2 regions of the Halobacillus sp. A1-3 genome follow, and region 1 is predicted to be linked to the other one. Evidence: riboswitches for the same ligand, from Rfam matches in the RefSeq annotation. Region 1 holds a riboswitch; the other holds the start of a gene.
The links. A riboswitch is a leader RNA that binds a small molecule or an ion and turns the genes downstream of it on or off. The one in region 1 is predicted to bind thiamine pyrophosphate.

Region 1 (3,415 bases):
CGCCGCCAATTCGAAACGAATGTATTTGGTGTAATTAGTGTAACGAAGGCCGTACTCCCTGTAATGAGAAAACAGCAAAGCGGAAAGATTTTAAACGTCAGCAGCGTGAGCGGTCGAATTGGCTTTCCTGGATTGTCCGCATACGTCTCATCAAAATACGCACTGGAAGGACTATCCGAAAGTTTACGGTTAGAAGTAAAACCTTTTGGGGTTGATGTCGCTTTAATAGAACCAGGCTCATACGAAACAAATATTTGGAGTTCTGGAATGGAACTGCCCAACGCAGTTTATAACCCTGAATCACCTTATGCTGATTATGTGAAAGCTCTCTGGAAAGCATTAAATCGTGAATCTCACGGAGACCCACAACAAGTAGCTACACTAATGACCAAACTTGCAGACAAAGATCGCATTCGAAAATTGCGTTATCCAATTGGCCCAGGAGTAAGGATGAACCTATTCTTAAAGAAGGTGCTTCCGTGGGCATGGTTAGAGAGAATGGTTTTAAAAAATCTGCTTTCCTGATTATATATCGATAAAGGAGAGAAATTTATGGAAATGACGAACGTCTTGAAAGGTGCAGATCCTATTTACTTCAAGGGAAATGAAGTCGGTATTCTAGTTTCCCACGGGTTTACTGGTACAACTCAAAGCATGAGGCCTCTTGCAGAAGCCTACGCAAGGGCTGGATACACCGTTTGTGCGCCACGACTGAAAGGTCACGGAACGACACCAGAAGATATGGAAAAATCGACAAAAGAGGACTGGATCGAGTCCATTGATGAGGGTTACCGCTGGTTGAAAGATCGGTGTGAGGTTATTTTTACTGTAGGACTCTCTATGGGAGGTACACTTGCGTTATATGTCGCCCAGAACTATCCGGATATTGAAGGCGTCATTCCGATTAATGCGGCGATTGATATTCCTGCGATGGAAAATACAGAAGCAATGGACGGTCCGTTCACTGATGCGATTGGTTCGGATATTAAGATGGAAGATGTAGAAGAGCTTGCTTATGAACGGACACCAGTTCGTTCCATTGACCAGCTTTTAGATTTAATGAGTCAGGTGAAAAGCCAGCTATCAAGCGTCCATTGTCCGATACTTGTGTTTGTTTCAGATGAAGATCACGTCGTTCCTCCGCATAACTCAGAGGTGATTTTTGATACTGTGTTTTCAGAACACAAAGAAATCGTCCATTTAGAAAACAGTTATCACGTAGCCACACTGGATAATGACCAGGATTTAATTATTGAGCGAAGTCTAGAATTCTTTCAAATGTACACGAAAACGAAATGATAAGCGAAAGCCCAACCGTTAGAATACCTTTATAAAGGGATTTCCCGGGCAATAAAAATCTTTGTATTCTCATTGTTTTTTTACTATAATAGAAGACAAATCAAGAAAAGTAAACGGTATAAAGCCTTCAAGGGGAGCCTTCCGGCTGAGAGTGAATGCGGTTCAGACCCTTCGAACCTGTCAGTTAGCACTGGCGTAGGGATGGTGGCTCTTTTGATGGTTGAGCAATGCTTAACGGGAACCTCCATCAGGAAGCTTCCCCTGGGTGTTGCTTTTTTTGTGTCTTTTATTAGGAGGCTCAATCGTGAGAAACCAACGTGTATTATTTCTAGTGGAAATGGCAATCTTTTCTGCTTTAGCCATTTTACTTGATATCATTCCTTTTTTATCGTTTAAACTATGGGCGCAGGGCGGATCTGTCTCATTTGCAATGGTGCCCGTCTTTATCATGGCATTTCGCTGGGGAGTAAAAGGAGGAATGACGACAGGACTTTTATTCGGGATTTATCAAATACTAACGGGTGCTTATATCATCACGCCGTTGCAGACGGTTCTCGATTATCTGGTCGCTTTTTCTGTCATCGGTTTAGCTGGGGTTGTGGCACAACCACTCTGGAAAGCTATCTCTTCGAATGAAAAAGGTTCTTTGATTTTTTGGGTGACTGTCGGATGTTTTATCGGAAGCTTACTCCGCTTTTTGGGGCACTTTATTGCTGGAATAGTCTTTTACGGAGAATTCGCTCCAGAAGGTCAGCCCGTATGGTTGTACTCCCTTATTTATAACGGGGGGTACATGCTGCCGGCTTTTGTCCTGAGCGCGATGATTGTAGCCCTGCTTTTTGTTCAACGCCCACAATTAGTAATAAAGTAAGATAAAACCCTCGTTTTATATAAAAACGAGGGTTTTTTTAGGTATTAGGTTTGATTTCTATTTTTTTAGTGAAAATAGTACTGCACCCTATAAAAAAGGCGGACTGACTAATGAAGAGATTTTTGAAGAAACGGATGCGGAAAAGAAGAAATAAGTTAAGACAAATTCATAAGAGCAAAATTTTCTGGACCATCATCATATTTATCCTCGTTAATACCTTCATGATTGCCTATCATACCTCGTGGAAGCCATTGCCTGAAGGAATATCTTATCAAGGAGAAACCCATTCGATGAAAGATATCGAATTTTTTTATGATTTAACGTACGAGAATAAAGACGGAGAGACGGTACATGAACGTCAAATCTTTCAGGAGTTAGGGCGGACGATTTCTGAGGCAGAAGATTTTATTGTAGCGGATATGTTCTTATTTAATGGCTATACAAACGGAAAAAATGAGTTTCCTCCGATTTCGGATAACCTTGTTGATCAAATTGTCCAGCAAAAAGAAAAACATCCTGACCTAAAAGTTGTTTTCATTACTGATCGGATCAATACCATTTATGGATCGTACGAATCAGAGACCATCCGCCGCTTAGAAGACGCTGGAGTGGACGTTGTACTCACGAATCTAAATAAGCTCCGTGATTCCAACCCTCTTTATTCAAGCGTATGGCGCTTGTTCTTTTCCTGGATGGGAACCGAAGGGCAGGGCTGGATTGGTAACCCAATCGCAAAAGAAGCACCAGATGTCACCTTAAGGTCGTACATGAAGTTATTGAACATTAAAGCGAATCACCGTAAGCTGTTGGTCACGGAGGATTCTGCCATTGTTCAAACTGCAAACCCACACGATGCAAGCGGCTATCATGAGAATGTAGCATTCAAAATGAAAGGCCCAATCATTAAGGATATATTAGAAGCAGAAGAAGCAGTGGTCAATTATTCAGGAGAAGCTGATTTTCCTGAATATGAAGACATGTCTTTTGAAAAACAAGAGGGAAATTTACAAACTCAATTTGTGACGGAAGGAAAGATCTATCGCTCCATTCTTGATGAACTTAAAAAAGCAGGAGAAGGCGATAATGTTTGGCTAGGCATGTATTACTTGGGTGACCGGAAAGTGATTGACCAGCTTGATAAAGCGGCTGATCGCGGGGCTGTAGTCAATATAATCATGGATCCGAATAAGAAAGCCTTTGGGCACCAAAAACCTGGCCTGCCTAACTTACCTGTAGCAGCGGAAA
Region 2 (3,415 bases), on a different contig from region 1:
GGAATTTCCGCTTCATTTGCCGCTTTTCCCGCTCTTATCATTGCCTCCAGCTGTTCCTCTGTCAGTGTTCCTATATTAATCAGAAGTCCTTGAGAAAGCCTTGCTACATCAGCTGCATCTTCTTTGGCATTTGCCATGATTGGGGAACCTCCGAAAGCAAGTAAACCATTAGCGCTAAAATTCATAACTACAGCGTTGGTGATATTGTGAATCAACGGCTGGTTTTTTCGCACTTCATTTATGATTCCTAGATTCATTTGTTAACTACCTCCGCTCGCACAGCAAAATGATTGGTTGGTCCGCTTCCATGACCTAAATCAAAAGAATGTCTGACCGCTTCCGTCACATAATACTTTGCTAATTTAACGGCCCTTACAATCGGATAACCCTGGCTTAAATAAGCCGTTATCGCGGCAGAATACGTACACCCTGTACCATGTGTATTTTTTGTCTCGATACGTTCTGATCGGAAGGTGTGAATCCAATCTCCGTCGTATAAATAATCCACAGCATCTCCTTGGAAATGGCCGCCTTTCACCAGTGCTGCACCGCAACCGAGTTTCTCTACAATGGATACTGCCGCTTGCTTCATGTCTTCTTTCGTTTCGATTTTCTCTCCTAACAGATCTTCCGTTTCAGGAATGTTTGGTGTAAGGAGTGAAGCTAAGGGAACGAGATGATTTTTCAAATACAGCCTTGCTTCTTTCTCAATTAAAGGGTCACCACTTTGAGCAACCATTACAGGATCCATTACATAGGACACGTTCATTTTCGCTATCCATTCCGCGACAGCTCCCATCATCTCTTCTGTTGCAATCATCCCGGTTTTTATTGCGTGCACAGGCATATCCGAAGAAATGGCTTCGAGTTGATTATCCAGCATATTTATAGGGAGATGGTGAACTCCCTTCACCCCTGTCGTATTCTGTGCCACAACCGATGTGATGACAGACATTCCATAGCTTTTTAACTCTTGGAAGGTTTTCAGGTCTGCCTGAACCCCAGCTCCACCACTTGGGTCTGTCCCGGCAATCGTTAACGCACAAGAGACTTGATTCATTTTGTAGTCACCCCCGCAGTCGGCCACTCTTCACAGGTCAGGGACATTTCCCAGAACAACCATTCCAATTGACAACTCTTTCTAAAAGCTTCCTTCATTTTTTGCTGTTCAGATTCAGAAGCTTCAGCAGCAAGTGAATCTAATCTGGCACGTAAATGGTTCGTCAGCGTTTCGATTTCTCCATTTGCATAGAAGCTGATCCAAGGGTGAAAAGGGTGATTTTCTGTCGGCTGATATTGCTTCATAAGTGTGTGTCCAATTTCAAGGTAAGTCCACGGACATGGAAGCAAGGCGGCTAGTATCTCTCCTAAACTGCCTTGATTGGCATGAAAGATCATATGCTTGATATAGTGATCCGCAGTCGGTGGAAGTGGATACCCTTGTAGCTCTTCATAGCGCACTCCAATGTGTTCACAGAAATTATGGTGCGGATGGACTTCACTATGAAGAACAAAGCTGACTTGATCGTTAAAAAACTCGATATCTTCACGCTTCGAAGACTTGGACATAGCAATGCCATAGACGTGCATGAACGCATTCAAGTACTCGTAATCCGCTTTGATGTAATGGGCTATGGATTCAGGTGGAACAACACCTTCTCCGATTCCTTTAACAAATGGATGTGTGAAAATCTCTTCAAAAATATCGTTATTTTCTTCTCTTAACAACTCTGTAAATGTCATGGAAATAAGCCTCCTAATGATTTGGAAGCCACTAGAGGGGAAAATAGATGTGGATACTGACTACTTCCCTCCGCTGGTACTAACCAGATCAGGTTCTGAGGGACAAAGGATGACCTTTTCTCAGCGAACACTCGCGCCCCTAGTAGATTCCGTGTATTATGATGGTAAAAGTAAATGTTTCTGATTGACTCGTGAGACGACTACCCAGCCGAGCATCGCACCTGCTATACTGCTGACAAGAAAAGGTGGGAGAAAAGCGAAAGCCCCTGCTGTACTCCCCATTAACACTTGGGCATAAGGAACAGCAAACAGAGCTCCGATTACACCTGTTCCAATGACTTCACCAACAACGGCAAAGATTTTTTTCCTAAAGGTTTTGTAAAACAACCCCGCCATAAATGCACCAATCATTCCCCCAGGAAAAGCGAGCAGTGTACCTAACCCTAGAAGCACTCGCAATAATCCAATCGTAAAGGCAATGACCACTGCCGGGATGGGACCTAGAGTGACCGCAGCCATAACGTTGACTGCATGCTGGACGGGATATGCTTTAGCAATCCCAGCTGGAAACCACAACAATTGCGAACCAAGCGTACCAATAGCTACAAAAACGGCCATCGTTGTAAGCAACCTTGTACTGTTCATCGTTATACCTCCCTTCTTAAAGGGAAGCTATAAAAAAAGTCAGATCCTGGTGAGGACCTGACTTTGAATGGGTATATAGTAAATAGACGTATCGTCCAACTACTTCCCTCCGCTGGTATTAACCAGATCAGGTCCATAAGAGTCAGAAAGCATCATGCTTTCTTCTCAGCCCATTCAGGCTCCCCTAGTAGTAAATGAATTGGTATTCGCTTGGATGATTTCAGCATAACAGAGTTGTTATTTTTTGTCACCCGTAAACAAAAACCGATAAGCTTTTTTGAAAAGGAGCGATCATTTTGAAAGCATGGTGGATCATTAGCATGGTATGTCTACTCACTTTGATAGGCTGCTCAACAGATACAACGAGCTCCACTAATGGCGGGGAAGATTCGAAATCATCCAGTACGAGCGATTCCGATGAAAATCTTCCTCCCGACATCACTGGCTATGTAATGGAACAGGAAGACGACCGAATTCTTGTCGTTGACTCGGTGGATCCTGACTCTGAAGGGAATCCTAGAGCCATGTGGGTTTCAGGAATTTCAGGTGATTCCTTTATTGGTAAGCAAGTGGAGGTTTGGACCCAAGGTGATATACAGGAATCTTATCCTGAACAGGCAGCTGCGGATCACGTCTCTGTTTTGGAAATGAGTGCAGTGGAAGGGGCAGACCTGGAAGCCTACGAGGCCCTGTCCAATGCCCTGAAGGACCTGTCTACCCAGGATATTTTATCTGTAAAAATGCTGTCTTTTGATATCGATTCAGACGAATGGCTTGTTCAATTGTCTAAAGTTGGCACAGGCAATGGAGAAGTAGAAAAGTTTATCCCTGACTCAAAATAAAACCTTTAAGAGCGTTTCAGCTTACTGAAACGCTCATTCTTCTACTTTTTTCAACATCCATAATCGCACGCTCAACTCTAAAAGGAATAGATCATCAGCATCTAATAAGGAAAGGCCAGTCAATTGTTCAATATTTCGGAGTCGATGTAACAACGATTGACGATGTAAATTTAAGGCCCGAGCTG

Region 2: another riboswitch for thiamine pyrophosphate. It lies ahead of tenA (thiaminase II); the one in region 1 lies ahead of thiT (energy-coupled thiamine transporter ThiT).

The regions. Positions count from the first base shown of each region.
Region 1 covers NZ_JBPCEO010000002.1:191,833-195,247, reverse strand. The annotation lists gene ACRYKC_RS03725 (SDR family oxidoreductase) at 1-525, shown strand, start outside; gene ACRYKC_RS03720 (alpha/beta hydrolase) at 553-1,299, shown strand; TPP riboswitch at 1,420-1,518, shown strand; gene thiT (energy-coupled thiamine transporter ThiT) at 1,604-2,170, shown strand; gene ACRYKC_RS03710 (phospholipase D family protein) at 2,281-3,415, shown strand, end outside.
Region 2 covers NZ_JBPCEO010000001.1:185,843-189,257, forward strand. The annotation lists gene thiM (hydroxyethylthiazole kinase) at 1-257, opposite strand, end outside; gene thiD (bifunctional hydroxymethylpyrimidine kinase/phosphomethylpyrimidine kinase) at 254-1,060, opposite strand; gene tenA (thiaminase II) at 1,057-1,743, opposite strand; TPP riboswitch at 1,792-1,894, opposite strand; gene thiW (energy coupling factor transporter S component ThiW) at 1,900-2,388, opposite strand; TPP riboswitch at 2,476-2,584, opposite strand; gene ACRYKC_RS00880 (DUF3221 domain-containing protein) at 2,685-3,230, shown strand; gene ACRYKC_RS00885 (PucR family transcriptional regulator) at 3,264-3,415, opposite strand, start outside.